3 regions of the Sphingomonas sp. CFBP9019 genome follow, and region 3 is predicted to be linked to each of the others. Evidence: predicted binding sites of a transcription regulator. Region 3 holds the regulator's gene; each other region holds the start of a gene.
What was found. The regulator LexA, encoded in region 3, represses DNA repair genes until DNA is damaged. The targets are predictions, from matches to a motif close to GTTCCNCNCTTGTTCT.

Region 1 (10,329 bases), on a different contig from region 3:
ATGATCATCGGGCTTACCGGGTCGATCGGCATGGGCAAATCCGCCGTCGCCGCGATGTTCGCGGAGGAAGGCGTCCCCGTCTTCGACGCCGATGCGACGGTCCACCAGCTGCAGAGTGTCGGCGGCCGACTCGTCGCACCGATCGGCGCCGCGTTTCCCGGCACCGTCCAGGACGGCGCGGTCGACCGTACACGCCTGGGGGCGGCGGTGTTCGGCGACGACGATGCGATCCGCCGTCTCGAGGCGATCGTGCATCCCGCGGTCGGTGAGGAGCGTCAGGCGTTTCTCGATTCTCATGCCGGCGCACTCGTCGTGTTCGACGTGCCGCTGTTGTTCGAAACCGGTGGTGACGCGCGAGTCGACTGTATCGTCGTCGTGACCGCCGCCGCCGAGGTCCAGCGGGCCCGCGTGCTCGCCCGCCCCGGCATGACCGTCGAGCGTTTCGCCGCGATCCTCGCCCGCCAGACACCCGATTCCGAGAAACGCGCGCGTGCCGATCATGTCATTCGCACCGACACGAGCTTCGACGAAACCCGCGCGCAGGTTCGTGCGGTGATCGCTTGCGTGACGGGACGTGAGCGCCGATAACAGCCGGATGCGTGAGATCGTCTTCGATACCGAAACCACCGGCCTCAGCTTTTCCGGTGGCGATCGCATGGTCGAGATCGGCTGTGTCGAGATGGTCAACCGGGTCGAGACCGGGCGCACTTTCCACGCCTATTACCATCCCGAACGGGACATGCCGGTCGAGGCGTTCAACGTCCACGGGCTGAGCCAGGCGTTTCTCGCCGACAAGCCGCGGTTCGGCGACGGCGTGGCGGACCTGCTCGATTTCGTCGGCGATGCGCCGATGATCGCCCATAATGCGAGCTTCGATTTCTCGTTTCTCAACGGCGAACTCGTCAAATGCGGACGGCCGATCATTCACCTGAACCGGATGATCGATACGCTGCAGATCGCCCGCAGCCGTCATCCGGGCGCGAAGCATTCGCTTGATGCGCTGTGTTCGCGGTTCGGGATCGATCGGAGTCACCGCGTTCTCCACGGCGCGCTGCTCGACGCGCAGCTTCTGTCGCAGGTCTATGTCGAGCTGTTGGGTGGTCGCCAGATCGGTCTCGGCCTGCTCAGCGAGCGAACCGTCACCGCCGCGACTCCGGTCGTCGCACCGGCGCCTCGTGTCGTTCGGCAACCGCGTGTTTTCACGGTCAGCGAGGGAGACCTTGCGGCCCATGCCGCGTTTATGAAGGGGATCAAGGATCCGATTTGGGGGGCCGTGGCGTCCGGATGACGCCGGGCGGACGGAGCCAATAGGACCGTCCGATGAGAAGGAGACGATAATGGATATCCGGATTTCTGGTCATCAGGTCGCCACTGGCGATGCGCTCAACAGCCATGTGGAAGACCGACTCCAGGGTATCGCCGACAAGTATTTCTCGCGCGCCATTTCCGCCGAGGTCACGTTCGGCAAGGGGCCGCATGATGCCGGCTTCAAATGCGATATCGTCGCGCATGTCATGAAGGGGCTGGTGCTCAAGGGCCATGCCGATGCCTATGACGCCCGTGCCGCGTTCGACAGCGCCGCGGCCAAGATCGAAACCCAGCTTCGCCGCTATATGCGCCGCCTGAAGGATCGCCATGCCGGTGAAGCCGTGGCGATCGCGGAAAGCAACGGCTATGACAATGCAAGCTATACGCTGTTTCAGGAGCAGGTCACCGAGGACGATGCCCCCGATGCGCCCCTGATCATTGCCGAGACGCGCGTCGACATCCCCGAGGCCAGCGTATCCGACGCGGTGATGATGCTGGATCTTCGCAATACAGCCGCACTATTGTTCATGAATGCGGGTACTGGCGCGCATAACATGGTTTATCGCCGCGGTGACGGCACGATCGGCTGGGTCGAACCGCAACGCTCCGCATCCGCCGCACCATAATAGAGCGCGCGAGCCGCAACAGCTGTTGTGACGCTGCGCTTTACGCCCCCGTGCAAACCGTTAAGGCGGGGCGTGCGGGGGCGCTTTGAGACATGAACAGCATGAATGACTTCAGTGATATGCTGCGTCCGGACGCGGTCCTGACCGGCATGGTCGCGGCAAACAAAAAGGCCGTGCTTCACCATGTCGCCACGCTTGCTGCCGACATTGTCGAAGGCGACGCAAAAACTATCGCGGACCGTCTGATTGCCCGCGAAAAGCTGGGTTCGACGGGATTTGGCGGTGGTGTCGCGATTCCCCATGCCAAACTCGACGGACTGACGCAGGTTACGGCTGTGTTCGCGCGACTGGCGCAGCCGATCGATTTTCAGGCCGTCGACGATCTGCCCGTCGATCTCGTCTTCATGCTGTTGTCGCCGACCGATGCCGGCGCGGTTCATCTGAAGGCACTGGTGCGGATATCGCGCCGGCTGCGCGACAAGCTGTTCCTGGACAAGCTGCGCGGTGCGGGTTCGACCGATGCGCTCTATGCGCTGTTCACCGCCGATGCGGTCCGCGATGCCGCCTGAACTGGCCTCCGCCGGCGCCGAGGCACATTTCCGTGCGCTGGAATCGCTCTACGCCTGTGCGCCGATCAACCGCTTCTTCGAATCGACGCTCGAGATACCGGAGGCCGGCGTTGCGCGGATCCGGTTCACGATCGACGAACGTCATTATCACGCCGGCGGTGCCGCGCACGGGACGAGCTATTTCAAGATGCTCGACGATGCCGCCTTCTATGCCGCCAACAGTCTCGTCACCGATCGCTTTCTCCTGACGACCGCGTTCAACCTGCTGCTGACCCGCCCGTTAAAGGCGGGGCCGGTCATCGCCGAAGGCCGCTGGATCAGCGGGAAGCGCCGCGTGTTCGTCGCCGATGCCCGGCTGATCGACGCCGAGGGGGAGGAGGCGGCGCGAGGTACGGGTACATTCATGCGCTCGCGGATCGCCCTGGCCGGGCTTCCCGGATACCGCGTCTCGCCGCGCCCGCTGCCGTGATCGTCCTGCGATGAGCGGCCGTCTTCCCAGCGGCGTCCTCGTCAGTGCGCTGCTGCGACGGGTCAACGACGCGGGCGGTTTTGGCGCGGTGCTCGCCAAAGGGGACGCGCAAAGCGGCGCAATCCTAGTGGTCGCCATCGATCGGGGCGCCCTGCCCCGCCTGCTCGAGCGCGGGATCGGCGCCGACGGGCGAACGGCGCTGATCGACTCGACTCCGTCCGAAGACCTCGACGGCTATTGGCGTCGACGGCGGTCGCGCGACCCGGATCTCTGGGTGATCGAGGTGGATGTCGCAGCGGCGGAACGGTTCGCCGCTGAAACGATCCTGGCCGATTGACTCCAAAGTCCCCCCGATAGAGGGGATATTCAACATTGATTGGCGTTGTGCTGGGACGGGTGCGATCCGGATCAGTTACGCAGTCGGGGGGATGCCTGGACGATCGGCTCGTACGATTGGTTCCGTGGTCCAACCGCATCTGAATAAGTTTGAATGACGATTTTGCAGCGGGCCGCAACGATTGCGGTCATGACCTTCTCTCTCGCCGGCCTGTTCGGCAACAGCGCGCCCAGCCAGGCGACCGGCGTCGATCGCTCGACCGCCAGCCTTACCGCACTCGCAAATATAAACGCCCTCTCCTCTCAGAATGTTCCGCAGACCGTTCCCGCCGTGACGCCCGTCACCGCCGTCGAGCCCGCTGCACCGACCGCCGTCCAGACGTCGGCCGAGATCGAAGACGAAGAATTCGAAACGCTCGCCCAGGCCGTTGCCGCGCAGGATAGCGCCGCCGCCGACGAAGCGCTCCAGTGCCTTGCCGGCGCCATCTATTTTGAATCCAAGGGCGAGCCCCTCACCGGCCAGCTCGCCGTCGCCGAAGTCATCATCAACCGCGCCAAGTCGGGTCGTTTCCCCGCCGACGTCTGCGACGTCGTCAAGCAGCGCGGCCAGTTCAGCTTTGTTCGCGGCGGCCAGATCCCCGCGATCAACAAGGGCACGTCGTACCGCACCGCCATCGCCGTCGCGAAGGTCGCACTGGCCGATGCGTGGAACAGCCCGGCCGAGAAGGCGCTGTATTTCAACACCGCCGATCGCCGCCCAGCAGGCCGCGTTATCAAGGTCGCTTCGATCGGCAACCACGTCTTCTATCGCTGATCGACAGCCGATCCGGACAAGGTCCGGTTCATGATCAGCATCCCACCTGCATCGCCAACGCTATAAACAGTCCGTGAACGCGCTTGCGTCGTTCGCGGATTGTTCTATTTCTGGCGCATGCTCGACAACCCCCCGGACTCCTGCATCGACGAACCCGGATCGCCCCTATGTGCCGCCGACGTGGCACGCGGCGTGATCCGGATGTTGTTGCGCCACGACCTGACCGCGATGGCGGAGGTTCCCCTCGACGGGGGGCGTCGCGCCGATCTGATGGCGATCGATGCCCGCGGGCAGATCGTCGTCGTCGAGATCAAGGTGTCGCGCGCGGATCTGGTCGGGGATGGCAAATGGCCTGAGTATCTCGGGCATTGCGATCGCTATTTCTGGGCGGTGCCGGCCGGGTTCGACATGCGGCCGCTGCAGGGGGCGGCGTTTCTGCCCGAACGTACCGGGATCATCGTCGCTGACCGCTATGACGCCGCGATCGTCCGTGAGGCGCATACGACCCCCCTGCCCGCGCATGTCCGCAAGCGGTGCACTTTGGCCTTTGCAAGACGCGCCGCGCGCCGTCTGATCGCACAGGTCGATCCCGACGCCGCCGGTCTCGCCTTCTGATCCGGCTGGCGGCTGATCCTCCCGATACGCGGCAGGATCAGCCGGCCGGCGACGTGGTCGTCAGAATTTCGGTCCCGAGACCGCCTTGCGGGTCTTCTTCGGCGCATCGGCCAGCAGCTTGGTCACCACGACGTTGCGGCCGTCCTGCTTAGCATAATCGCGGGCCGACATGCCGGCGATGATATCCGCCTGATCGGGATCCGCATTTTCGTTGAGCAGCACGCGGATCATGGCGATGTCGCGGCGCTGAACGGCGCGGATCAACGGAGTCTCTCCTGCCGAATTGGCAAGGTTCGGATTGGCGCCGGCGGCGGTCAGGATCGGGATCATGTCGGTCTGGCCGAGCGTCACCGCGAGCAGCAGCGGCGTGTTGCCCTTGCCGTCGCGCAGATTGGCGTCGGCGCCCTTTTGCAGCAGGAACCGCAGATAGGTCTCGTCGGCACGTTTGATGACGATGTGCAGCGCACCCTCGCCTGTCGAGACGTCGCGTGCGTTGACGATGCTGCTGCCCGGACGTCCGAGCATCTCGAGAACCTCGTTGTTCTTCGACTCGCGCACTGCGTTCAGGAATTTATATCCCTCCGACTGGTTCTGCGCATGCGCGGCACGCGGGGCGATCACGGTGGCGGCGGGAAGCGCGATCACGGCTCCCATCAACAGGGCGCCCATGGTCTTGGCGCCCGTCGTCAGGGCGGGGCACTGGCGGATATACGACATCGATAGATCCTCGGGACGCGGGTGATGTGCGACGCTTGCGCCGCACGGGCTAACAGATCAAGGCTGGCTGTATCATGACCAATCGACGCCCCGCCCTTCTCGCCGCCCTCGCGCTCGCGGCGTGCAGCCCCTCTGCGCCCGATACGAGCGCGGCCCCCGCCACGCCGCCGCTTGCCGGGGCGCGGATCGGCGGGCCGTTCACGCTCGTCGATCAGGACGGGCAACAGGTCAGCGACCGCCGGTTCGCGGGCCAATACCGGATCATGTATTTCGGCTACACCTTCTGTCCCGATGTCTGTCCGACCGACATGCAGACGATCGGCGGCGCGATGAAACTGCTCGAGGCCAGCGATCCGGCGCTCGCGGCGCGGCTCGTGCCGATCTTCGTGACCGTCGATCCGACGCGTGACACCCCTGCGGTCGTCAAGCAGTTCGTCACCGCCTTTCATCCGCGCATCGTCGGGCTCACTGGCAGTCCCGCGGCGATCGAGACGGTGAAAAAGGAATTCGCGATCTTCTCGGCCAAGGGGGATGCCGCGCCCGGTGGCGGTTACCTCGTAAATCACTCGCGTCAGGCCTATCTGATGGATCCGGACGGCAAGCCTCTCGCGCTGCTGCCACAGGATAAGGGACCACAGGCCTTGGCCGACGACATCAAGCGCTGGGCCCGATGAGCGCCAGATTCTGGGAAGACACGCCGATCGAGAAGCTCGACCGCGGCCAGTGGGAAGCCCTGTGCGATGGTTGTGGCAAATGCTGCATCCACAAGCTCGAGGACGAGGATACCGGCGAGCTCGTCGCGACCAATGTGTCGTGCCGGCTGCTCGACCGGCGCAGCGGGCAGTGTTCGGACTATCGGCACCGCCACGCCTATGTCGCAGAATGCGTGCGGCTGACGACGTCGAATGTCCGCGATATCGACTGGCTGCCCTCGACCTGCGCCTACCGCCTGCGCGCGGCGGGCGAGCAGCTTCCCGAGTGGCATTATCTCGTCTGCGGCGACCGCGAGGCGGTCCACCGCGCCAAACAGTCGGTCCGCGGCTGGACGATCAGCGAGGACGAGGCCGGTGAGCTCGAATATCACGTGATCGACCGCGAACTCTGACGCGGTGATCGACGGCCTCGAGATCATCCGGCATCCGCGCGCACGCCGGGCCCGGTTGTCGATCGATCCCGCCAGCGGCCGCGCCCGGCTCGTCCTGCCCAAGCGGGCGGCGCTGAAGCAGGCGCTGGCCTGGGCGGAGGAGAAGGCGGACTGGATCGCCGAACAGCGCGCGCGGCTGCCGCGGCCGCAGCCCTTCGTTCCCGATGCGGTTGTGATGGTCGCCGATGAGCCGGTGACGATCGCGTGGACCCCGGGCAGCCGCCGCACGGTGGTCCGCGACGGCGCGATCCTGTCGCTGTCCGGCCCCGTCGAGACGATTCCCCGCCGTGTCGAGGCATGGCTCAAGCGTACCGCGCTGGGCCTGCTTGACCAGGAAACCGCCGAATATGCCGCCAAGGCGGGGGTCAGCGTCACGCAGGTCGCGATCGGCGATGCCAGGGGCCGCTGGGGCAGCTGCGCGTCGAGCGGGGTGATCCGCTACAGCTGGCGGCTGATCCTCGCCCCCGGCTTCGTACGGCGGGCAACGGTGGCGCATGAGGTCGCCCACCGCGTCCACATGAACCACGCGCCCGCCTTCCACGCGCTCGTCGCCGATCTCTATGGTGAGGACCCCACCCCTGCGCGCGTCTGGCTACGCACGCATGGCGCGGCGCTTCACTGGGTCGGTCGATCGTCCTGAAAGCGGTCGCGCGAACTCTCGCGTGACCAGTCCCGCTGGGGCGCGCGCGGCTGCGGCGCGGCGGGATCGCGGCGTGGTGCGTCCCGGCCCGTTACCCTGTCGATCCAGTCCTGGTTCAACTGCTGCTGCGGCACCTGCGGCACCTGCGGTGTCTGGTCGGACGGGTCCGCATCGGGGCGCGGTATCGGCTCGCCCGCCGGGGCATCGCTCGGCATATCCGGAACGCCGCCAGGCTCGATCGGATTGCCGTTCTCGTCGACCATCATCTGGCCGTTGTCGGGCTGGCCGAAATAGCTCTCCTCATCGGGTTCGAGCTGCCATTCGGGCAGGGTCACCTGCGTCTCGAACTGCTCGATCGGGCGATTGGCCGTGGCGGGCTTCATGAACGCCGCCCAGGCGCGAGCCGGTGCCGTACCGCCGTGCAGTCCGGAGATCGGCTTGGCATCGTCGCGACCCATCCAGACGCCGGTGGTGATGCCGCTGGAGAAGCCGAGGAACCAGCCATCCTTCGACGAACTCGTCGTGCCCGTCTTCCCCGCCACCGGGCGGCCGATCTGCGCGGCGCGCCCGGTGCCGGTGTTGACCGCGGTCTGCAACAGGTCGGTCATCTCGGCGGCGACATAGGGGGCGACGAGGACGTGGCTGCGATCGACCTCATGCGTGTAGATCGTCTGGCCGTTCGCGGTCACGCGCGTGATGCCATAGGGGGTCACCGCGACGCCCTTGCTCGCGACGCTGGCAAAGGCACGCGTCATGTCGATCACGCGGACCTCCGACGTGCCCAGCACCATCGAGGGATGCGTGTTGACCGTCGTCGTGATCCCGAACCGCCGCGCCATGTCCGCGACGGTCGTGAAGCCGACCTCCTGCCCCAGTTTCGCTGCGACGGTGTTCAGCGAATAGGCAAAGGCCGTGCGCAGGCTGACGGCGCCGGAATTGCGCCGCGAATCATTGCGCGGGCTCCATCCGTCGATCGTCACGGGTTCGTCGACGATCGAATCCTCGGGCTTGTGCCCGGCCTCGAGCGCGGCGAGATACACGAACAGCTTGAACGCCGAACCCGGCTGGCGGACAGCCTGTGTCGCGCGGTTGTAGATCGACGATACATAGTCCTTGCCGCCGACCATCGCCTTGACCGCGCCATCGCGGTCTAGCGATACCAGTGCACCTTGCGCACCCGGGGGGGCATTCGCCCGGATCGCGGCATCGGCATCGCGCTGCATCGACAGGTCGAGCGTCGTCCACACCTCGAGCGGTGCCTCGGTCTCGTCGATCAGCGTGTCGAGCTGCGGCAAGGCCCAGTCGGTGAAGTAGCGGACGCTGTTCTGCTTCGGCTCGGGCGCCAGTTTGAGCCCCTGCACATCGGCATCGGCGGCCTCGCTCGCGCTGATGACGCCGGTTTCCGCCATCGTCTTCAGCACGACGCCCGCGCGGCCCATCGCCGCCTCGGCATCCGCGGTCGGCGAATAATTGGACGGTGCCTTGACGAGCCCGGCGATTACCGCCGCTTCGGCCAGCGACAGGCGGTCCGCCCCGTGGCCGAAGAACTTGCGCGACGCGGCGTCGATCCCATAGGCGCCGCCGCCATAATAGACTTTGTTGAGGTAGAGTTCGAGGATCTGGTCCTTGCTGAACTTGCGCTCGAGCGCGAACGCCAGGATCCATTCGCGGAACTTGCGCCCGAACTTCTTCTGGTTGTTCAGGAAGACGTTGCGCGCGAGCTGCTGCGTGATCGTCGACCCGCCCTGAGTCCAGCGCCCGCGATCGAACCGTACCTTGACCGAGCGTGCGATCCCGACCGGATCGACGCCGAGATGCGAGCGAAAGCGCCGATCCTCGACCGCGACGGTCGCGTCGCGCATCACCGCGGGGATCTGGCCATAGGAAAGCCATTCGCCGAAACTCGGCCCCATCGACACGATCACGCTGCCATCGGCGGCATGTACCCGGATCATCTGGCCGTTGGGCGAGGATTTGAGGCTTTCGAAGCTCGGCAGCTGCGCGCGGGCGATATAGATCGCGATCACCAGCGCGCCGAGCGCGAGGATGGCAATACCGGCGAGAACCTTCAGGAGGAGGACAAACCGGCGGCGCCATGAGGAGCGAGGCCGAGAGGGGCGGGAAGCGGGACGCGCGCGAGCCATGAAGGGTCGACGAAATACGCCTTAACCGCGGCGCCGACAAGCGGTTCGCGTGTGCGCCCGCGGCACGCGCACTCCGCCCGGCGTTTCGTCGACAGTATTCATCGCCGCGCGACGGCGCGTCACGCGCCGATCCGGGTCGCCTGCGCGAGCATCCGGATCAGTACGGGATGCGCGAAGGGAATCAGCTGGGCTGCACCGCGGCTTTCGGCCACCCGGCGCACCGCGCCCGCCACCCCGATCGGCCGCGCGAGCGTCCGCGCCAACTGCTGCTGCCATGCCGCTGCGCCCCCTGCCCCGTCGGTGCGATAGGCGCGCGCGGCAGCGAGTCCGCTGGCCAGCGCGATGCCCATGCCCTCGCCCGCCAGCGAGGGGATCACCCCCGCCTGATCGCCCAGCCTGTACTGCCCCGCCTGCCCCGTCGTCTGGCGCCAGCCATAGGGGACGTTGGCGATCGCATCGATCGTCGCATCCGGCGCGATCGCGGCGACCCATTCGCCAAGCACAGGCATTGCGCGGCCGAGCTCGGCGAGCAGATCCGCCGGCGTTCCCGCTTCCTGCAACCGCGAGCGATGTACTGCCATGCACAGATTTGCGCTGCCATCCTCCTGCATCGCAAGGCCGGCATAGCCCCGGTCGAAGAGATACAGGTCGATCTGCCCCGCCAGCGCTCGGGCCATCGCCGGCGGGGGCATGATGCGGACGCGTATCCCGAGCGTCGGATCTGTGCCGCGGGCGCTTGCCGGCCGTGCGGTCCCGCGGACATCCGACTTGCCGTTCGCCAGGAACAGCGCGGGCGCGGCGATCACCGCGCCATCGGCGGTCCGCACCTGGCCGTCTTCGATCGCCCGGACGGTCACCCCGCGTTCGATCGCTGCGCCCTGCGCCACCGCGGCGGCGAGCAGAACGGTATCGAGCCGCCGTCGCGATACCGATAGCGCAGGCCTTGG
Region 2 (10,329 bases), on a different contig from region 3:
ATCGGGTGGCATCAAGGTCGGCAAGTTCCCCTTCGCCGCCAACAGCCGCGCCAAGACCAACCGCGACACCGACGGCTTCGTCAAGGTCATCGCCGACGCGAAGACCGACCGCGTGCTGGGCGTCTGGATCGTCTCGAGCCTCGCCGGCACGCTGATCGCCGAAGCCGCCATCGCGATGGAATTCGGCGCGACCAGCGAAGACATCGCCTACACCTGCCACGCGCATCCGACGCATGCCGAGGCGCTGAAGGAAGCGGCGATGGCCGTACAGGGCAAGCCGATCCACATCTGAGTCCGACCGCGCGAGGGCCGTAGCGCAAGCTACGGCCGAGCACCCGGCGGTCGGACCGGCCGGCGGCGCTCCAGCGCCGTCCGACGACAGGGGCTTAGCCCCTGTCCGGCCAAGCCCGCTCCAAGCTGCGTTTCGGAAGGGCGTCGGTGGAAACCCCACCGGCGCCCTCTCCACGTCTCCCGATCGCGCGCGAAACATACCCGCTCTCAAGCCCAAACCCCATGAGCGACCGCACCCCCCTCCGTCATCCCGGCGAAAGCCGGCACCCACGGTCACGGCGAACCCGGCGATACGGCGTCGTCATAACCCGGCCCGCGACCATGGGTCCCGGCGTCCGCCGGGATGACGGGAAGGGGAGGCGCCACAAAATCGCTCCCGCACCCGCCACAACCCGCCCCCCCCCGTCATCCTGGCGAAAGCCAGGATCCAGAGCTGCAAGCGTAACCCCCTGCGGCTCTGGATCCTGGGTCGAGCCCGGGATGACGGCACCGGGTGGGCGCAACATGTCTCTCGCCATCGATCGCCGGGCCGTAGCGGCAGGCAAACCCGCAACGACCCGCACCCCATCCGTCATCCCGGCGAACGCCGGGACCCATGGTTACGGCGGACCCGGCGATCCCGTGCTGCCATAACCCTGTCCGCGGCCATGGGTCCCGGCGTCCGCCGGGATGACGGGAAGGGGAGGCGCCACAAAATCGCTCCCGCCCCCGCGACGACCCACACCCCTCCCGTCATCCCGGCGAAAGCCGGGACCCAGAGCCCCAAGCGCAGGCACCCGCGGCGCTGAGTCCCGGTTCGGGCCGAAATGACGACAGGCAGGGGGTTGCCTCGTACCCTGCCAACCTCCACCAACCGCTCACCCGCACCTCACCGCATCCAGCCCTCACCTCGGGTCGAAACTGAGCCAGATTAGTGCAGTTGTTAGCAATCCGTTTACCAGCCCGGCATAGCCACTCGTCTCCACGCCGCGGCGACGCCATCGTCGCGACCGGCCGTGCAAGGAGCCTGCCCGTGCGTGCGTTGATGATCCTGGCGGTAGGAACGGCCTGTCTCGCCGGCTGCGCGACGCAGCCCCGGGGCGGTAGCGCGGGCAAGGCCCCGGCCGTTGCGGCGGACCCCGCACCGGCCGCCCCAAACTGGACGACGATCGCGACGCCCGACGACCGCGCCCGGCTCGCGGCGCTCGGCGACAACTGGACGCGCGCGCGCGCCGCGGTGCCCAGACGGCTGGCGGGGCGGATCGCGGCCGAGGGTGCGCTGCTCGATCCCGCAGGCGCACTCGACCTTCCCGCGCTGTCGCCCGGCTCCTATCGCTGCCGGCTGGTCCGGCTCGGCGGGCGGGCGGGCTATGCGAGCTTCGCGCCCGATTTCTGCTATGTCGACGGCGACGGCGCGGGGCTCTCCTTCACCAAGCAGACCGGCACGACGCTGCCCGGTGGCTGGCTGCACCCCGACACCGACCGGCGGCAGGTGTTCCTCGGCACCGTCCGCACCACGCCCGCGCAGGTCGCGCCGCCCTATGGCACCAACCCGGCACGCGACGTCGCGGGCGTCGTCGAACGCGTCGGCCCGCTGCGCTGGCGCCTCGTGATGACGCGCGCGGGGCAGGGCGCGATCCTCGATCTCTACGAACTGGTCCCGGTGCCGCCTGCGACGCCCGCGACGCCGCGCTGAGCACAGAATCCTCCCCCTTGCGGGGGAGGATCGTGGGAAGTCAGCCCTTTGGCGGCTTGGCGAAGTTCGCCGCGAAGCGTTCCAGGCCTGATGCGAACGAGTCGATCACCTTCGCGAATTCGGGCGGCAGCGCAGCAGCGTCGCTCTTGGGCGGTTCCGGCGTCTCGCCCGCGAACGGCCCGCTGCCCGCCGTCGACGCGCCCGGAGCCTCCGGCGAAGCCTCGGCCGAGGATTCGGGCGGCTTGGGCGGCTTAGGCGGCTCGGGCGATGCAGGTGGCGGCGTCGCACCGCGCATATCCTTCGCCGTGATCGCGATCGCCGCCATCATCAGCCCGGCCGCGATCACCTGGCGTCCCGCGGGCGTGCCCATCTGCCGCGTCAGCGCCGCCGCGATCCCCGCGAACGGTGCCGCGCCGCCATGCTTGCCCGCCTTGGCGGAACAGCGCGCCTCGAAACCCTCGCCTTTCGTCGCGCCCGTCTCGGCCTCGCGCTCGCGCGCCTCGCGTTCGCGACGCTCCTTCTTCTTGCCCATCTCGGTCTCCAGCACTGTATTGTACTAACAATACACTATGTAACTATCGTCGGCACCTTGGACAATGGTTCGGCGTTACCCATCTTTGCGAGCACCCGCCCGGCGCCCTCCCGGGCTTGTCGCGTCCGAACAAATGTGGAACAGACTTTCCTATGCTGACCAAGATTTCCGTACGCGGCGCGCGTGAACACAATCTCAAGGACGTCGACATCGACATCCCCCGCGACACGCTGACGGTGATCACCGGGCTGTCCGGCTCGGGCAAGTCGAGCCTCGCGTTCGACACCATCTATGCCGAGGGTCAGCGCCGCTACGTCGAGAGCCTGTCCGCCTATGCCCGCCAGTTCCTCGAACTGATGCAGAAGCCCGATGTCGACCATATTGAAGGGCTCAGCCCCGCGATCTCGATCGAGCAGAAGACGACGAGCCGCAACCCGCGCTCGACCGTCGCGACCGTCACCGAGATCTACGACTATATGCGCCTCCTCTGGGCGCGCGTCGGCATCCCGTACTCGCCCGCGACCGGTGAGCCGATCGCCGCGCAGACCGTCAGCCAGATGGTCGACCGCGTCATGGCGCTCCCCGAGGGCACGCGGCTGTACCTGCTCGCCCCCGTCGTCCGCGGCCGCAAGGGCGAGTATCGCAAGGAACTCGCCGAGTGGCAGAAGGCGGGCTTCACCCGCGTCCGCATCGACGGCACGATCCACGACATCGACGAGGCGCCCGCGCTCGACAAGAAGTACAAGCACGACATCGAGGTCGTCGTCGACCGCCTCGTCGTCGGCGGCGAGATCGCCACGCGCCTCGCGGAATCGTTCGAAACCGCGCTGAAGCTCGCCGAGGGCCTCGCCTATGTCGACCCCGCCGACCCGGTCGAGCCGCACACGCCCAAGTCCGAAATCCTCGGCAGCAACGCCCCCGACGGCCGCATCGTCTTCAGCGAGAAGTTCGCCTGCCCGGTCAGCGGCTTCACCATCTCCGAGATCGAGCCGCGCCTCTTCTCGTTCAATGCCCCGCAAGGCGCGTGCCCGGCCTGTGACGGCCTCGGCGAGAAGCTGCTGTTCGACGAGGACCTCGTCGTCCCCAACCACATGCTCAGCATCAAGAAGGGCGCGGTCGTCCCCTGGGCGAAATCCAACCCGCCCTCGCCCTATTACATGCAGGTCCTCGGCAGCCTCGCGCGCGAATACAAGTTCGACATCGAGACCCCCTGGGGCGAGCTCCCCGAGGAGGTCCAGCGCGTCATCCTGCACGGCTCGAAGGGCAAGCCCGTCACGCTCACCTTCATCGACGGCAAGAAGAAATACGACGTCTCCAAGCCGTTCGAGGGTGTCATCGGCAACCTCAACCGCCGCCTGCTCCAGACCGAGAGCGCGTGGATGCGCGAGGAGCTGAACAAATACCAGTCTGCCGCCCCGTGCGAGGTCTGCGCCGGCGCGCGCCTGAAACCCGAGGCGCTCGCGGTCAAGATCGCGATGGAGGACATCAGCTACGCGACGCACCTCTCGGTCGTCGATGCGCTCCAGTTCTTCACCGACATGCCGCAGCACTTGGGCGACCAGCAGAACGCGATCGCCGAGCGCATCCTGAAAGAAATCGTCGAGCGCCTCGGCTTCCTCAACAATGTCGGCCTCGACTATCTCAACCTCGACCGCACCTCGGGAACCCTGAGCGGCGGCGAGAGCCAGCGCATCCGCCTCGCGTCGCAGATCGGCAGCGGGCTGTCGGGCGTGCTCTACGTCCTCGACGAGCCCAGCATCGGCCTGCACCAGCGCGACAACGACATGCTCCTCAAGACGCTGCGCCGTCTGCGCGATCTCGGCAACACCGTGCTCGTCGTCGAGCATGACGAGGACGCGATCCGCACCGCCGATTACATCATCGACATGGGCCCCGGCGCGGGCGTCCGCGGCGGCCAGGTCGTCGCGCAGGGCACGCTGAAACAGATCCTGAAGTCGAAGGGCAGCATCACCGCCGACTATCTCAACGGCACACGCGAAGTGCCGGTGCCCGCCACGCGGCGCAAGGGCAACGGCAAGAAGCTCACCGTCCACAACGCCACCGCGAACAACCTGACGGGCGTCACCGCGAGCATCCCGCTCGGCACCTTCACCTGCGTCACCGGCGTCTCGGGGTCGGGCAAGTCGAGCTTCACGATCGACACGCTCTACGCCGCCGCCGCGCGCGAGCTCAACGGCGCGCGCATCGTCCAGGGCAAGCACGACAAGATCACCGGCCTGCAATATCTCGACAAGGTCATCGACATCGATCAGTCGCCGATCGGCCGCACCCCGCGCAGCAACCCCGCCACCTATACCGGCAGCTTCACGCAGATCCGCGACTGGTTCGCGGGCCTCCCCGAAGCCCAGGCGCGCGGCTACAAGCCCGGCCGGTTCAGCTTCAACGTCAAGGGCGGCCGCTGCGAGGCGTGCCAGGGCGACGGCGTGCTCAAGATCGAGATGCACTTCCTCCCCGACGTCTATGTGCAGTGCGATGTCTGCCACGGCGCGCGCTACAATCGCGAGACGCTCGAGGTGAAGTTCAAGGGCCACAGCATCGCCGACGTGCTCGACATGACCGTCGAGGACGCCGCCGAGTTCTTCAAGGCGGTCCCCCCGATCCGCGACAAGATGGCGATGCTGGTCGAGGTCGGTCTCGGCTACGTCAAGGTCGGCCAGCAGGCGACGACGCTCTCGGGCGGCGAGGCGCAGCGCGTCAAGCTCGCCAAGGAACTCTCGCGCCGCGCGACCGGCAACACGCTCTACATCCTCGACGAGCCCACCACCGGCCTGCATTTCGAGGACGTCCGCAAACTCCTCGAAGTCCTCCACGCGCTCGTCGAGCAGGGCAACACCGTCGTCGTGATCGAGCATAATCTCGACGTCATCAAGACCGCCGACTGGGTCCTCGACCTGGGGCCGGAGGGAGGCGTCAAGGGCGGCGAGATCGTCGCCGAAGGCACGCCGGAAAAGGTTGCCAAGGCCAAGGGCAGCTTCACGGGCAAGTATCTGGCGCCGTTGCTGGAGAAGAAGGTGATCGAACCCGCTAGGTAAAGCGAAGCTTCTAATACAGCCAGAGTGTGGCAGACCGCACGAGTGCGAAGAGTACCGCCACGTGGAGGCGGGGGCTATTCAGCGTCATGACTAGGCCGGCAGCAGGTACTTCTTCGTTCGCTTTGCCGTTTAGGACTTCTTTGTTGGATCATAAGATAAAATTGACTCTATTTCCTCTTTAAGCATTTTCGGGCGACCTTTCATAATATATGTGCACCGCAGCCTTTCGGCCTCGGCAGCAATTTCTGGGTCCCGATGAACTGTATAGACAACGACTTGTCTATTTCTATATCCCGAATTACGAGCCCTCCAGGCAGCGTAGAGCCCCGGATACTTACTGTATAAATCCCCCTTTGATGCGACGTCTGCTGACAGCGGTGGAAAAACGGGTATATTTAGATCGATAATGCTTATCCGATGAGAGTTATTTTGTAGCTCATCTACACCTTGATTTACGTCTGTCTTCATCGTGACGGTAAATCCACCATCTTCAAGGTAGTCGGAAAGCCAAAGAATGTTGTGTGGCTCGTCGTCGATAATAAGTGCCGTCAGACTTGTATCTTCGTCGGTCATGGCCTCATCCTTTGTGATTCAGGAAATGCGTTTGGAAGTCTAATAAGGAACTCAATACGTTCGTCACCTATGAGTTGAACCTCCAGCTTTCCGCCGTGGACCTCTTCAACAATCTTTTTGCAAATGTACATCCCAATGCCCGTGCCCGAGGCAACCACTTGTCGCGCATTGATACCCCTGTATCCCAACTCAAATATTCTTGGTAGTTCGGCTCGATTTAAGGGCCTTTTCATAGTACTTTTAATGGATACAAGTAGATTTCCCGAATCTCTTTGTATCCATTGATTAACGTTTACAGTGGTATTAACTTGACTATACTTTACGCAATTATCAAATATGTTGATATAAACCTGATTTAATAGCTCAAGATGGCCTCGAACCCTGTTTGCAATAAATCTCTCTTCCAAGGATATTCTTATACCCTTTAGCTCGGCATCTTCTTGAAAAAACATAGCAGATCGGATTATCTGTTCAGGAACAAGAATATCTCTTTGTTCATAGGATGTTAGTCTTTGAAAACCTTGAGCAAAATATGCCAAATTTCTGATTAGGGAAATGCATTGTTCAAGCTGTGCTCGAGCTGCCCGTAGGCGCTGATCCTTTCTTTTTTCGTCTTTAATCTTGTTCTCAACAATGTTGTCTAATGTTCCTGCTACGCCATTAAGCGGGTTAACAATCTGATGAACAAAGTTTGAAAGAAGAACAAGATCCAACGATGACTCTTCGAGATCTTGTGAGGTTTCTCTACTCATTGTGGATCCCTTGACCTAATCATCACTGATGATGGAGACGTTATAACCTGTTCGATTTCCGACCAAAGGGCAATTTCGGTCAAGGTCGAAGCAGCGCTACCAGAAATTGGTAATCTGGAGTTCTGAGCGTCTACATGTACCCAACCATCATATTCCGATAGCGAAAGCGCGGCGGCGGCAGTTACATGTCGCAAAGTTCCTATGTATGCCTCAATGCCTGCTGCATCAAACGGCATCAGTATCTTGCTTCGAGGAACTACCCAATCCGGTATTGAATGCCAGGGAGTTAAAATGAATGCCGCCCTCTGATAGCGTTCAATATCTTGCGTTCGTTGGAAGACTAGATTGGCGATCGCCGATGCGGCATGAAGCGCAGTTTCCGCTGGATGTTGCGCTATATAACTCGCCTCCGCTGCTTGTGAAAACTTTAACCCATGAAGACTTATCGACTGAAGACTAACTGCCGCACTGGGGGACTCGCTAAGTCCATATCGTGTAGCCACGTTGACGTGAGTTCTCAAACGCGATGCTAGCTGGTATCCTCTCCAAAATCGGATCTGCAAGTGATTATCAGAATTCCATCTAGAAATTTCTGTCTCACACACGGGGGATGGGTTAGATGTGCTGATCATCAGAAGATAATCAGCTTTATGGTTGTTTGCATAAGCAAGCTTTTGAAAGACGGTTGGCCAGTCAATCGACGACGAGTAGCGCTTGCACTCAGCGTACCACCGTTGATTAGTCTCGGCACCACTGGCATCTGTGAGTGTGTAGGAAGCCTCTATATCTCGACCTCCATCTGCACCAGGAGTTCGCCACACCATCGACGAAAATCCAGATACCTGCATTAGGTCATAGGCTAAGTTCTCAAACTCTGCCGGGGAAAGTTCAATTAGCGTCCTGAGTGTCATGTAAAGATGCTAGCAGACCAGCGCACGGGATCAACCGCGTAGCATTCTCATATCAGCAGCGTGGTCACCGCCGCCCGACCGCCGAATTGCACGAAACTCCTTCCTAAAGGTACGGAATGACCGCCCCGGGGGGCTGTCCTACTACCCCCGTTTCAGCATATCTGATCGGTCCTCTCCCCTCGGGATAGGATCAAAACGTGAACAAACGTTCCGACACGCCGCCCCGCGCACCGGTCTTCGCGACGGTCCCCGGCACCGACTATGCCGCGCTCTACGCGCCCGAGCCCATAAAGCCGCGGATCACCTCGACCGCCGACACCCCCAGATGGGGCGGCACGCCTGCGCGGCTGCGCGTGCAGCCCGGCCCCGCCGTCCCGGGCGCCGGTCTGGCGGTCCCCCGCGCGATCGTGTCCGGAGACGGCGCCCCCGCGAGCTATCCCCGCACGGACGATCGCTACACGGCCGTGACGGCCTCGCCGCCCACCACCTTCGTCACCGGCGGCGCGGAGGACGACGACGACGCCCCCCTCGACACGCCCGCCGCCGCGGCGCCGCTCCGCGCACCCGGCGACCCGGACACGCCCGGCGACGCCCCCGACCCGCACCAGCCCGCGCGCGACGCTCTCGACCTCATGCCACCGGGCGCCGCCTGCGGCTCGCGCCGCCAGGACGGCTGGTCCGCCGCCAATCAGCGCCGCTTTCTCGAGGCGCTCGCCGAGGGGCACGGGGTCGATGTCGCCGCGCGCCGCGTCGGCCTGTCCGCCACCTCGGCCTATGCGTTCCGCCGCACCGCCAAGGGCGCGGTGTTCGCGCTCGGCTGGCGCGCCGCCGCGCTCGTCGCGCGCGATTCGATCGCCGAGACGCTGCTCGTCCGCGCGCTCGAGGGAACGGTCGACACGATCGTCCGCGGCGAGACGGTCATCACCCGGCACAAATATGACAACCGGCTCGGCCTCGCGCTGCTCGCCCGGCTCGATCGCCAGGCGGAGAGCGCGCCCGATGCCGATGCCAAGGCCGCGCGGCTCGTCGCGCAGGAATTCGACGCCTATCTCGATCTCGTCGGGCGCGATCAGGGCGCGGCGCGCGCGGGGCTGTTCCTCGCGCGGCGGACGGGCGGGGCCGGGGCCGGGGCATGGGCCGGGGCAGGGGGCGCCGATGATGCCGCGGGCGGCGATGCGCATGATCTCGGGCCGATCTACGCGCTCGCCGCCGCCGACCGGCTCGTCCGCACCGGCGTCGCGACCGCGGCCGAGGTCGATATCGCCGATCTCGATCCCGCCGCGCGCGCCGGCTGGAGCGGCGAGCAATGGGCGCGCGCCGAGGCCGCCGGGATGGTCGCGCTCGCCCCGCCGCCCCCCGCGCCCCCTCCCGCCGGGGACGACGAAACCGCTTCATCGTCTCAACATTCGCAACATTCGGCCGCGGAGGAAGAGGACGACGACGATTATGACGAGGACGATGACTATGCGGAGGCGGGGGACGTCGGGGGCGCGCTGCCCGGTTTCGACCCGCCCGTCTGGCGCTGCGCGGCGACCGGCGCATGGCGCACCCGCTTCCCGCCGCCTGCGGGGTTCGCGGGTGCGGTGGTCGGCGACTATGGCGACGACGACTATGCCCGTGCGCTCACGCCCGCCGAGGCGGAACTGATGGACGCGGCGCAGGATCTGTCGCGCGCGTCGCTCGCGGCGTCGGAGCGGCAGGATCGCGACCGCTGGTTCGCGCGCGTCACGACGCGGATCGCCGCCCTGACGGTTCAGCTCGCCGCGTCGGCGGATCCCGGCGACGGTTCCGGTGCCGAACCCGGCCTCGATCCGGGAACAGGGTTGCACGCAAGCCGTTGAGGCTGCGCAACAACCAGGACATTCGTCATGCCAACCCCCGTGCGTCACCCGCACCGCAAGCCCAAGACCTTCGGTCGCACTGCGATCGCCGCGGGGGTCGCCGCGCTCGGCCTGGGCGGCGCGCTGCTCGCGGCCTGGCTACGCCGCGCGCCCGCCAATCCGGCCGAGCATGCCGCCCCCGATCTCGCCCCCGCCCGCCCGCATCCCGGCCCCGCCGACCGCGCGCCGGAGGCCTTCCGCCCCGATCCCACCGCGGTCCCGACCAAGGCGGAATATGACTCGCTGCGTCCCGCGACGCTGCCGGTCACCTGATTTCAGTTTTTCCACGGAGAGTTTCATGAGCATTTTCAGCAAGATCAAATCCGCCATCTTCGGCGAAAAGGGCCCGCTCGGCAGCGGCCATTTCGGCACCCCCAAGCCCGCCGCCCCGGCACCCGCGCCGGCCCCCGCCGCCATCGCCCCGAAGCCCGCCCCCGCGGCGCCGGCAGCGCCCACTCCGCAGACCGCCCCCGCCGCCACCCAGCCGGTCGATGTCGAGGCGGTGCTCTCGGGCATGGCGTCGCGCAAGAATTCGGACCTCAACTGGCGCAGCTCGATCGTCGACCTGATGAAGCTGCTCGACCTCGACTCCAGCCTCGACAACCGCAAGGAACTGGCCACCGAGCTCGGCTATACCGGTGCCAAGGACGGCAGCGCGGAAA
Region 3 (10,329 bases):
CAGCCGTCCGTCGACCTCGGGCAGAACGACGTGCATCGCCAGGTCGGCGGGGGACAGCCCGCGCGTCGATCCCGCCCAGGCGGCGCGGTCCGACGTCGCCAGCGCGACCTGGAACACCGGCACCCCCGCTCCGTCGAGCGGCGAGCTGTTATCGGCGCCGCGGCCGGAAAAGGCGGTGGCGTTCACGATCGCCGCCGGGCGCAGTGCGACGACCCAGCGCCCGAGCCACCCCGCGACGCCCGGCGCCTTCAACGACGGCCCGAACAGCCCAACGACGTCGAACCCCGCCGCACCCAGCCCGGCATGCAGCGCCTCGATCGGGTCCAGATCCGCGGCGGTCAGATAGGAGCGGTAGAAGATCAGCAGGATTCGCGGCCGCGTCGCGGTCATCGCGAACGCCGCCGGGCACGTCACCCCGTCGCGCGGCTGCCAGCCACCGACCTCGGGAACCGTCTTCACCCCCGCGACCGGCCCGGCATAGAGCCCCGCCGCCAGCGCCATCTGCGCCAGCGCCGCCTGCGCCGCGACCGCGCCGCCATCGTCACACAGGGCGGCGAGCCGGCGCAGCGTCGACACCGGCACCGTCGACGCCGCATCGAGCCGCGCGTCGATCCGCCCGTCGGCCGGCAGCACCGCCAGCGCGATCCCCCGCGCCCGCGCCAGCGCCTCGACCTGCTGCAACCCATAGGACCAGTAGGACCGCCCGCCGATCAGCCGGATCACGATCCCCTTCGCGCTTTCACCCCCCGCCAGCGTCCGCTCGACATAGGTATCGACCGACAGCGGATGCGCGAGCGCGGACAGGTTGGCGAGCCGGAGCGACGGCAGCGGGCTCCCGTTCGCCGCCGCACGCCGCCACCCGGCCGCGAACGCGCCGAGATCCCCGTCCGAAAAGGACAGGACGACGAGATCCGCCGGAGTCTGCGCGAGGTCCTGCGGGACCGCACTCTCCTCCAGCCCGTGGCTTTCGCGGAAGACGACGTGCATCGCCGTCAGCCCTGAAGCGCGGCCCGGATCCTTGCGGGGTCGATCCGATCATGCTCGGCGATCACCACCAGCCGCGTCTGGCGCGCCTCGTCGCCGCGCCACGGCCGGTCATATTGCGTCCGCACCCGCGCCCCGACCGCCTGCACCAGCAGCCGCATCGGCTTGCCCGTCACCGCGGCATAACCCTTCACGCGCAGGATGTCGGCGTCGCGCGCGAGCGTCTCGATCCGCGCGGCGAGCGCCGCCGGGTCCGCGATCTCGCCGAGGTCGACGATCATGCTGTCGAAATCGTCATGCTCGTGATCGTCCGCGCCATCATGGTGCGACGGTCGCGCGGCGATGTCGTCCTCCGCCGCCGCGTTCAGCCCGAGCACGACGCGCGGATCGATCACCCCGTCGGTCAGCGCGATCACCGGCAACGCACGCGCGGACTCCGCCGCGATCACCGCGCGCGCCGCGGCCACCCCCGCCTCGCCCGCCAGATCCGCCTTGGTCAGCAGCACCAGATCGGCACAGGCGAGTTGGTCCTCGAACACCTCGGCGAGCGGAGTCTCGTGATCCACGCTCGGATCCGCGCGCCGCTGCGCCTCGATCGCGGCGAGGTCGGGCGCGAACCGTCCCGCGGCGACCGCTTCCGCATCGGCCAGCGCGATCACCCCGTCGACCGTGATCCGCGACCGGATCGCGGGCCAGTCAAACGCCTTGAGCAGCGGCTTGGGCAAAGCGAGCCCCGACGTCTCGATCAGGATATGGTCGGGCCGCGGGTCGAGCGCGAGCAAAGTCTCGACGGTCGGGATGAAGTCGTCCGCGACGGTGCAGCAGATGCAGCCATTGGCGAGCTCAACGACGTTCTCGGCCGGGCAATCGGGAATCGCGCACCCCTTCAAGATGTCGCCGTCGATACCGAGCGTGCCGAATTCATTGACGATCACCGCGAGCCGCCGGCCCCCGGCGTTACGGATCAGATGGCTGATCAGCGTGGTCTTGCCCGCGCCGAGGAATCCGGTGACGATGGTGACGGGAATCTTGGCCAGGGTCGGCTGGGGTTCGGTCATGCGATACTCTCCGGGCGTCGGAACGACAGCCACGGACGGACGCACATCCGCAGCCACACGCGCGCGCGACCAAGACGGCCACACGCGTTCGTCGCTCAGACGGAGTACCGTGCCGCGACCATCCCCTGGATCAAGGCAAGAGCGACCATGACGCTGGCAGGTCTCCTGGCTCGCGGGTCGAAGCTCGATGCACGCCTTCCCAGGTCCCGTGACCCAGTGGCTGCCCCCGCATCGGGGGCCTGTGCGTCTCGCTCACCGCTTACAGTTGCAGGGACAGCCGCGGCATTGGGAGGCAAAGCTCCCGCACCGCATTCCCATTCAAGCCCCGAAGGGCACCGGCGCGATCTGTTGAGGTTCGGTAGAACCAAACCTCGGGGTTGGGTTTAGAGGAGTTTGGCGATTGTGCCAATGCACATGACCGCCGTCATCCTGACGAAAGCCAGGACCCAGGGCCACGCATGATCCGGTGCCCGGCTCCAGGTTCCGGGTCGAGCCCGGGATGACGACGCTGCTCGTTACCCCCGCACCACCTCGATCTCGTCAAACCGCTTCCACCGGTAGATCGCGAAACTCAGCACCCAGCACGCCACGAACAGCGCGATGATCGCAAAGCCCAGCCCGTTGAAATTCTCGCCCAGCGCCAAAGCGACGTCCCACACGCCCCCGCTCAGGCCCAGCTTCGACGCCAGCAGCGCGAGCGTTTCGATCCCGCCGATCGCGATCGCGACGATCGCCGAGATCAGCGTGATCGTGATGTTGTAATACAGCTTGCGGATCGGCTTCACGAACGCCCATTCATACGCGCCGAGCATCACCACCCCGTCGGCACTGTCGACCAGCGCCATGCCCGTCGCGAACAGCACCGGCAGCACCAGCACCGTACCGATCGACAACCCGTCCGCCGCCTGGCTCGCCGACAGGCCGAGGATCGCGACTTCGGTCGCGGTGTCGAACCCCAGCCCGAACAGGAAGCCGAGCGGCGCCATGTGCCAGCTGCGCGTGACCAGCCGGAACATCGGCCGGAACAGCCGCGCGAGCAGCCCGCGATTGCCGAGCAGCAGGTCGAGATCCTCCTCGACATAGCGCCCGCCGCCGCGGACATGGCCGAAGGTCCGCCACACCGATCGCAGGATGATCAGGTTCATCGTCGCGATCGTGAACAGGAACAGCGCGGATATCAGCGTCGCGATCACCCCGCCCGCCTGCTTGAACGCCTCGAACTGCGCCAGCGCGCTCGCGGTCAGCGCGATCGCCACCGCGGCGATCAGGACGATCCCCGAATGGCCGATCGCGAACCAGAAGCCGACCCCGATCGGCCGCTGCCCATCCTGCATCAGCTTGCGCGTCACATTGTCGATTGCCGCGATATGATCCGCATCGACCGCGTGGCGCAGCCCCAGCCCCCAGGCGAGCATCGCGGTGCCCAGCATCAGCGGCTGCGCCTGGAACAGCGCGAACGCCCATCCCCAGGCGGCGATATTGGCCGCCACCAGCATCGCGAACATCCAGCCGATCCGGTGTCGCGTCGAACGACCGGCGGTCCGCCCGGTCATGATCTTGGTCATTGGCACATCCCCGGCGTCCGACGAGGACGGGGGCCTGCCGCGAACGACCGGGACGCGCGCCGACCGGACGCCCTGAGCGGCCGGCATGCGTCGCCGATGCGGCCCCCGCCGCATTGTCGTCGCTCAGACGGCGTTCACCGTGCCTCGGCCACCCCCTGGACCGGGACAAGAGCGACCAGACGCCGGCAGGTCTCCTGGCTCGCGGGTCAAGGCTCGACGCACACCTTCCCAGGCCATCGGCCCAGTGGCTGCCCCCGTCGCAGGGGGCGGGTGCGTGTCGCTCGCCGCTTACAGTTGCAGGGACAGCTGCGGTCTTGGGGCGAACCCCGCACCGCATTCCCATTCAAGCCCCGAGGGGCACCGACGCGATCTGTGCGGATCCGGCTTGCGTCGGACCTGCGCCACAGGGCTAGCGCGTTTTGCCTGCGCTGACGACAGGATTTGCGCGCGACGCAACGCAGGGCATGTCGTCCCATCTCACCGCAACGTCTGCCTTACCTCGTACGTTGATCGCATAACCGACCGGTGTCCTGCCGGTCGCGGCGTTGCCCGCTTTCCGCCCCGCGGCAATCGTGCGAGCAGCGCAGACCTTCATCGCCCCGCTGAACGGAGCCCGCATGCGCCCTCTCGTCCCCGTCGCCGACGCCCAGTCCCGCCTCTTCGCCATGGCCGCGCGCGTCCCCGCCGAAACCGTGCCGCTGCGCTCGGCGATGGGCCGCTGGGCCGCGGAGGACATTCTCGCCCGCCGCACCCAGCCAGCGACCGACCTCTCGGCGATGGACGGCTATGCGATCCGCTACGCAGATCTGCCCGGGCCGTGGACGGTCATCGGCGAAAGTGCGGCGGGGCGCCCCTTCACCGGTTCGGTCGGCGCGGGACAGGCGACGCGGATCTTCACCGGCGCGGCGATGCCGGCGGGCGCCGACACGGTGCTCGTCCAGGAGGAAGCCGCGCGCGACGGCGACCGGCTGATGCTCGACGGCGAAGGCCCCGCCTTCGAAGGGCGCAACACGCGCCGCAAGGGGCTCGACTTCGCGACCGGCACGCGGCTGATCGCGGCCGGCGACCGGCTGACGCCCGCGCGCATCGCGGTCGCGGCGACCGGCGGGCACGGCGCCTTATCGGTCGGCCGCCGCCTGCGCGTCGCGGTCGCCGCGACGGGCGACGAGCTCGTTCCACCCGGCTCGACCAGCGACCCCGTCCCGCTACCGGAATCAAACGGCATCATGCTCGCCGCGATGCTCGCCGACCTGCCCGTCGACATTATCGATCTCGGAATCCTCCCCGATCGGCTCGACACGCTGCGTGACGCCTTTGCCGGGGTCGATGCCGATCTGCTCGTGACCACGGGGGGCGCGTCGGTCGGCGATCACGATCTCGTCCGCCCCGCAATCGAGGCGGCGGGCGGCAGCATCGACTTTTGGCGGATCGCGCTGCGCCCGGGCAAGCCGATGATGGCGGGCGCGCTTGGCCGGACGATGCTGCTCGGCCTACCTGGCAACCCGGTCTCCGCCTTCGTCACCGCCATCCTCTTCGTCCGCCCCGTGGTCGCGCACATGCTCGGCGCGCGCGATCCCCTGCCGCAGACGACGCACGCGCTGCTCGGCGAGGATCTTCCGCCCAACCAGTCGCGGACCGACTATATGCGCGCCGAACTGCGCAAGGGTCGCGCCTATGCCTCGACCATCCAGGACAGCTCGATGCTGCTGACGCTCGCCCGTTCGTCCTGCCTGATCATCCGCGACGGCGACGCGCCGGCGGCAAGGGCGGGCGACTCGGCGGAAATCCTCGTCATCGCGTGACGTCACCGCTTGACGAAGCTGCAAGTGTTCCATAGAAGTTCCTCGTCTGTTCCGGACGGAGAACTGTTATGCTCACGCGCAAGCAGCACGAGCTTGTCTGCTTCATCAATGACCGCCTCGCCGAGACGGGCGTGTCGCCCTCGTTCGAGGAGATGAAGGACGCGCTCGACCTGAAATCGAAATCGGGCGTGCACCGTCTGATCAGCGCGCTTGAGGAGCGCAACTTCATCCGACGCCTGCCCAACCGGGCGCGCGCGCTCGAAGTGCTGAGGATGCCCGAGCGTCCCGAGGCTGCAACAGGGCAGACGGCGGCGAAGTCGGGGCCGAAGGTGGCGGCATCGGCCGACACCGTATCTGCGCCGAACACGGCCAGCGCCACGCCCGCGTCGCCCGCCCGCATCGCGGCGAACGACGTCGTCGAGATCCCGCTGCACGGCCGGATCGCCGCCGGCGTCCCGATCGAAGCCTTCGAGGGCAGCTCGATGCTTGCCGTCCCGGCCGCGTTGCTCGGCACTGGCGAGCATTATGCGCTGGAGGTTTCGGGGGACTCGATGGTCGAAGCCGGCATCCTCGACGGCGATTACGCGCTGATCCGCCGTACCGAGATCGCCCGCGACGGCGAGATCGTCGTCGCGCTGATCGAGGACAGCGAAGCGACGTTGAAATATTTCCGCCGCGAGGGCGCGATGGTCCGGCTCGACCCGGCCAACCGCGCCTATGACCCCCAGCGTTATGCGCCCGCACAGGTCCGGGTTCAGGGCAAGCTGTCGGGTATCCTGCGCCGCTACGACTGACGAATGCCGGGTGGCGCTGGCGGTCATCACCGCCAGCGCCACCCGGCAGTGGCGTTCGTGACCAACGGCCCCAGGCACCATCGTCCGCGTTTCGGAATTGCGGCCCTCCCAATCGGAGGCCCCACCTTCGCAGGATCATGACCCGACATACCCAGTCGCGACCTATCGCTCTGACCACCCCCGAGCCGGCACCCGAAACCGGACCGACGCCGCCCCCCCGGCCAGCCCATGCTGATCGCCCGCCGCCCCGAACCGTCGCATTGGCCGCGCCAGCGTCGGTGGATCGCGCCACGGGTGCCGGTCCCCCGGATTGAGCACCGTCACCATCCGCCCCGCGGTCAACGTCAACGCGATCCCCCCGGTCCGCGCGAGCACCGATCGATCGAGCTTCAGCCATCGCGGCGTACAACCACGCGGCAGCCCGCGCTCGCTGATGACGATGTCCGCGCGCCGGCAGGCGGCAAGCATCTCGGCGATCGGCACCCGGTAAACGCTGCGCGTTGCCAGCACACGCCACGCCCGCCCCCGCGCGACGACATCCGTCAAGCACAGCTCGCGGCTGCACCGCGCGTCGGGCTGATCCGCCAGCAGCAGCGGTTCTCCGTCGACCCCGCCATTCTCCGCCAGCGTATCGCGGACATAGTCCCCCGCCCGATCGCGAAGAAGTGCAAGCCCTGCGGCGGTCCGGACCGCGACGTGGCGGCCATCGCCCGTCACAAGGATATCGGGTGACGGCGTCGTCAGCGCCCAGATCGCGCCGACCGCCAAGGGCAGGATTCCGATCCGTCGCCACCGCGTCCGCCACAGCGCGATCCACACCCCGCCGACGACCATCAGCGCAAACGCCCCGTCGGGAACCGCCGGCAGCGCGCGGACCGCGCCCGGTGCATGCGCCACGCCGCGCGCGAGCCACAGCAGCGCGTCAAGCGCATGCTGCACCAGCCACCAGGCCGGCGCGCCGAGCCCGATCGTGTCGAGCAGCAGCGCCAGCGCCTCGAACGGCATGACGACGAACGTGGTCAGCGGGATCGCGACGATATTGGCGACCGCGCCGTACAGCCCGGCCTTGTGGAAATGATAGACCGCGATCGGCATCAGCGCCGCCTCGACGACGAGCCCGGTCAGCAGCAGCGACGCGGCGCCCCGCAACAGGCGTCTGCCGCGGCCCTCGTCATGCGGCGCGAACGTGGCACGGACGACGGGATGCTCGTGCAACGCGATGATCGCGGTGATCGCGGCAAACGACAATTGAAAGCTCGGTCCGGCGAGCGATTCGGGCAGCGCGAGCATCACCGCGATCGCCCCCGTCGCGACCAGCCGCAACGTCATCGCCTCGCGCCCCATCGCCAGCGCGACCAGCACCAGCAACGCCGCGACGCAGGAGCGGATCGTCGGCACCTGGCTGCCCGTCAGCACGGTGTAGCCGATCGCCGCTGCGGCACCGGCAAGCGCGGCGATCAACGGCAGTCGCGTGTGCAGCGCGAGCCATGGGCTGAGCGCCAGCAGCCGCATCACGATCAGCATCGTCGCGGCGACCGCCGCGGTGATGTGGAGGCCGCTTACCGAAAGGAGATGCGCCAGCCCGGCGCGGCGCATCGCCTCCGCATCCGCGTCGCTGATCGCGCCGACGTCGCCGGTCGCCAGCGCCGCCGCGATCCCGCCCGCGCTCCCGTCAAGCTGCGCGACGATATGCCGCGACAGCGCCACCCGGACGCCAGCGCCGCCGCGGCCCGGCTCTGCTACCACCACAGGCGAAAAGCCCCGCCCCGTCGCGCCGATCGCGCCGAACCAAGCGACGCGCGCAAAGTCATAGGCGCCGGGCACCGCCGGCAAGGGCGGCGGCATGAGTCGCGCGCGAAGCTTTATGGTCGCGCCGATCGCGAGCGTCGCCGGCGCATCCGCCTCTGCCAGGTTGACGCGGACGCGGCCGGGCAACTCAGCCGGCGCGCCATCGGCGTCCTGCCCCGGCCCGACCGGCCGCACCGTCAACCGCACCAGCCGACGCGCGACGAGCGGTTCGATCGTCTCGACCCGCGCGGACAGCTGCACGAATGTCGGCCCCGCGAGCACCGGTGCCGCCACCCGGTCCGATCGTACCCAGATCAGCCCGATGCCGAGCGCCGCCGCAATCGCGCCGATCGCGAGCATCCGCGCCGCGCGCCCGCCGCGCCCCGCCGCAAGTCCGGCCAACCCGCCAGCGACCAGCACCAGGATCGCGGTGCCCCATGCCGCGGGATCGGGCAGCACGAACCACAGTGCGATGCCGCCGCCAAGCCCGACCGGCAACCAGGTTATGAGCTGATCGCGCTCCGCCTCCAGCCAGCGTTCGATCGCCCGGCCCGGCTCCGCCATCCAGGGCGGCACGCCCATTTGTCGCCGCCGGGGACGCATGCTAGAGGCGGCGACGGCTGATCCGGCCATCGTTTCTACAGTCTGGGAGCACCCGCGGTTGGGCGCAATATCTGATACGGATGCCGTCGTTTCGGCCGCACCCGTGGTTACTCGTTTCGCTCCGTCGCCGACGGGGTTCCTGCATCTTGGCGGCGCACGCACGGCGTTGTTCAACTGGCTGTTCGCCAAGGCGAACGGCGGCAAATTCCTGCTGCGTATCGAGGATACCGACCGCGTGCGGTCGACCCAGCCGGCGATCGACGCGATCATCGACGGCATGCGCTGGCTGGGGATCGACTGGGACGGCGACGTCGTCATGCAGTTCGCCGGCGCCGATCGCCACGCCCGCGTCGCGCACCAGATGGTCGAGGCCGGCCACGCCTATCGCTGCTACATGACCAATGACGAGATCGCGGCGATGCGCGCGGAGGCGCAGGCGGCCAAGAAGCCGCTCCGCATCCGCAGCCCGTGGCGCGACCGTCCGGCAAGCGAGGCCCCCGATCTTCCCCATGTCGTCCGCCTGCGCGCGCCGCAGGAAGGTGCGGTCACGATCGAGGATCGCGTCCAGGGATCGGTGACGGTCCGCAACGAGGAAATCGACGATCTCGTCCTCCTCCGTTCGGACGGCACGCCGACATACATGCTCGCGGTCGTCGTCGACGATCACGACATGGGCGTTACCCACGTCATCCGCGGTGACGATCATCTCAACAACGCGTTCCGGCAGCTGCCGATCTACCGCGCGATGGACGCGATCGAGGGCGGCTGGCCCGATCCGATCTATGCGCACATCCCGCTGATCCACGGCCCCGATGGTGCCAAGCTGTCCAAGCGTCACGGCGCCGTCGGCATCGAGGCGTATCGCGACGAGATGGGCATCCTGCCCGAGGCGTTCGACAATTACCTGCTGCGGCTCGGCTGGGGGCACGGTGACGACGAGATCATCAGCCGCGAACAGGCGGTCGAGTGGTTCGACCTGTCGGGCGTCGGCAAGTCGCCCTCGCGCTTCGACCTGAAGAAGCTCGAGAATCTGAACGGCCACTATATTCGCGAGGCCGATGATGCGCGTCTGGCCCAGCTCGCCGCCGATCGGCTCGGCCATGCCCTGCCCGGTGGCGGACTCGACCTTCTGACTCGCGCCATGCCGGTCCTGAAGCCACGTGCAGCGAACCTGAACGAACTCGCCGAAGGTTCGAATTTCCTGTTCAGCCAGCGACCTTTGGCGATGGATGACGCCGCAGCGAGCCTTTTGCAGGGTGAAGCGAGTGCGATTCTGACGAACGCGCATGCTGAACTTGACGCGCTCGACAAGTGGGATACGGAAGCGCTCGAAGGCGCGGTACGGCGCGTGGCCGAAGCGCGAAGCCTAAAGCTCGGGCAGGTTGCACAACCCCTTCGCGCCGCGCTGACCGGTCGCAAGACGTCGCCGGGAATATTCGATGTGCTCGACCTGCTCGGGCGTGACGAGAGCCTCGGTCGGATCGCCGACCGGATGGCAGACTGATAAGATTTCGAGGAAGGATACAAGCATGAGCGAGACCGCAAACCTCAAGGTCGACGGCAAGGAATTCGATTATCCGGTCATGTCCGGTACGGTCGGCCCCGATGTCATCGATATCCGCAAGCTGTACGCGCAGACCGACAATTTCACCTATGATCCGGGCTTCACCTCGACCGCCTCGTGCCAGTCGAAGCTGACCTATATCGACGGCGATGCGGGCACGCTGCTCCACCG

Region 1: a site for LexA is predicted at 4,213-4,228, ahead of SOM18_RS12680 (MmcB family DNA repair protein). Genes of this name have one in related genera too.
Region 2: a site for LexA is predicted at 2,625-2,640, ahead of uvrA (excinuclease ABC subunit UvrA). Genes of this name have one in related genera too.

Annotation. Positions count from the first base shown of each region.
Region 1 is NZ_JAXCWK010000004.1:220,633-230,961, forward strand. Features, by position in the region: gene SOM18_RS12640 (shikimate dehydrogenase family protein) at 1-4, shown strand, start outside; gene coaE (dephospho-CoA kinase) at 1-588, shown strand; gene dnaQ (DNA polymerase III subunit epsilon) at 596-1,288, shown strand; gene hpf (ribosome hibernation-promoting factor, HPF/YfiA family) at 1,338-1,934, shown strand; gene SOM18_RS12660 (PTS sugar transporter subunit IIA) at 2,036-2,503, shown strand; gene SOM18_RS12665 (PaaI family thioesterase) at 2,493-2,972, shown strand; gene SOM18_RS12670 (DUF1491 family protein) at 2,983-3,309, shown strand; gene SOM18_RS12675 (cell wall hydrolase) at 3,499-4,122, shown strand; gene SOM18_RS12680 (MmcB family DNA repair protein) at 4,240-4,737, shown strand; gene SOM18_RS12685 (ankyrin repeat domain-containing protein) at 4,798-5,454, opposite strand; gene SOM18_RS12690 (SCO family protein) at 5,529-6,128, shown strand; gene SOM18_RS12695 (YcgN family cysteine cluster protein) at 6,125-6,559, shown strand; gene SOM18_RS12700 (M48 family metallopeptidase) at 6,564-7,238, shown strand; gene SOM18_RS12705 (PBP1A family penicillin-binding protein) at 7,214-9,382, opposite strand; gene SOM18_RS12710 (NAD(P)/FAD-dependent oxidoreductase) at 9,502-10,329, opposite strand, start outside.
Region 2 is NZ_JAXCWK010000003.1:594,707-605,035, reverse strand. Features, by position in the region: gene lpdA (dihydrolipoyl dehydrogenase) at 1-292, shown strand, start outside; gene SOM18_RS10865 (DUF4893 domain-containing protein) at 1,304-1,966, shown strand; gene SOM18_RS10860 (hypothetical protein) at 2,007-2,498, opposite strand; gene uvrA (excinuclease ABC subunit UvrA) at 2,651-5,551, shown strand; gene SOM18_RS10850 (response regulator) at 5,681-6,124, opposite strand; gene SOM18_RS10845 (HAMP domain-containing sensor histidine kinase) at 6,121-6,876, opposite strand; gene SOM18_RS10840 (restriction endonuclease) at 6,873-7,787, opposite strand; gene SOM18_RS10835 (hypothetical protein) at 7,985-9,628, shown strand; gene SOM18_RS10830 (hypothetical protein) at 9,656-9,940, shown strand; gene SOM18_RS10825 (DUF3597 domain-containing protein) at 9,966-10,329, shown strand, end outside.
Region 3 is NZ_JAXCWK010000002.1:622,401-632,729, reverse strand. Features, by position in the region: gene cobN (cobaltochelatase subunit CobN) at 1-987, opposite strand, end outside; gene cobW (cobalamin biosynthesis protein CobW) at 993-2,042, opposite strand; cobalamin riboswitch at 2,181-2,397, opposite strand; gene SOM18_RS06945 (HoxN/HupN/NixA family nickel/cobalt transporter) at 2,558-3,547, opposite strand; cobalamin riboswitch at 3,775-3,987, opposite strand; gene glp (gephyrin-like molybdotransferase Glp) at 4,225-5,409, shown strand; gene lexA (transcriptional repressor LexA) at 5,478-6,203, shown strand; gene SOM18_RS06930 (ComEC/Rec2 family competence protein) at 6,366-8,573, opposite strand; gene gltX (glutamate--tRNA ligase) at 8,593-10,098, shown strand; gene SOM18_RS06920 (citrate synthase) at 10,124-10,329, shown strand, end outside.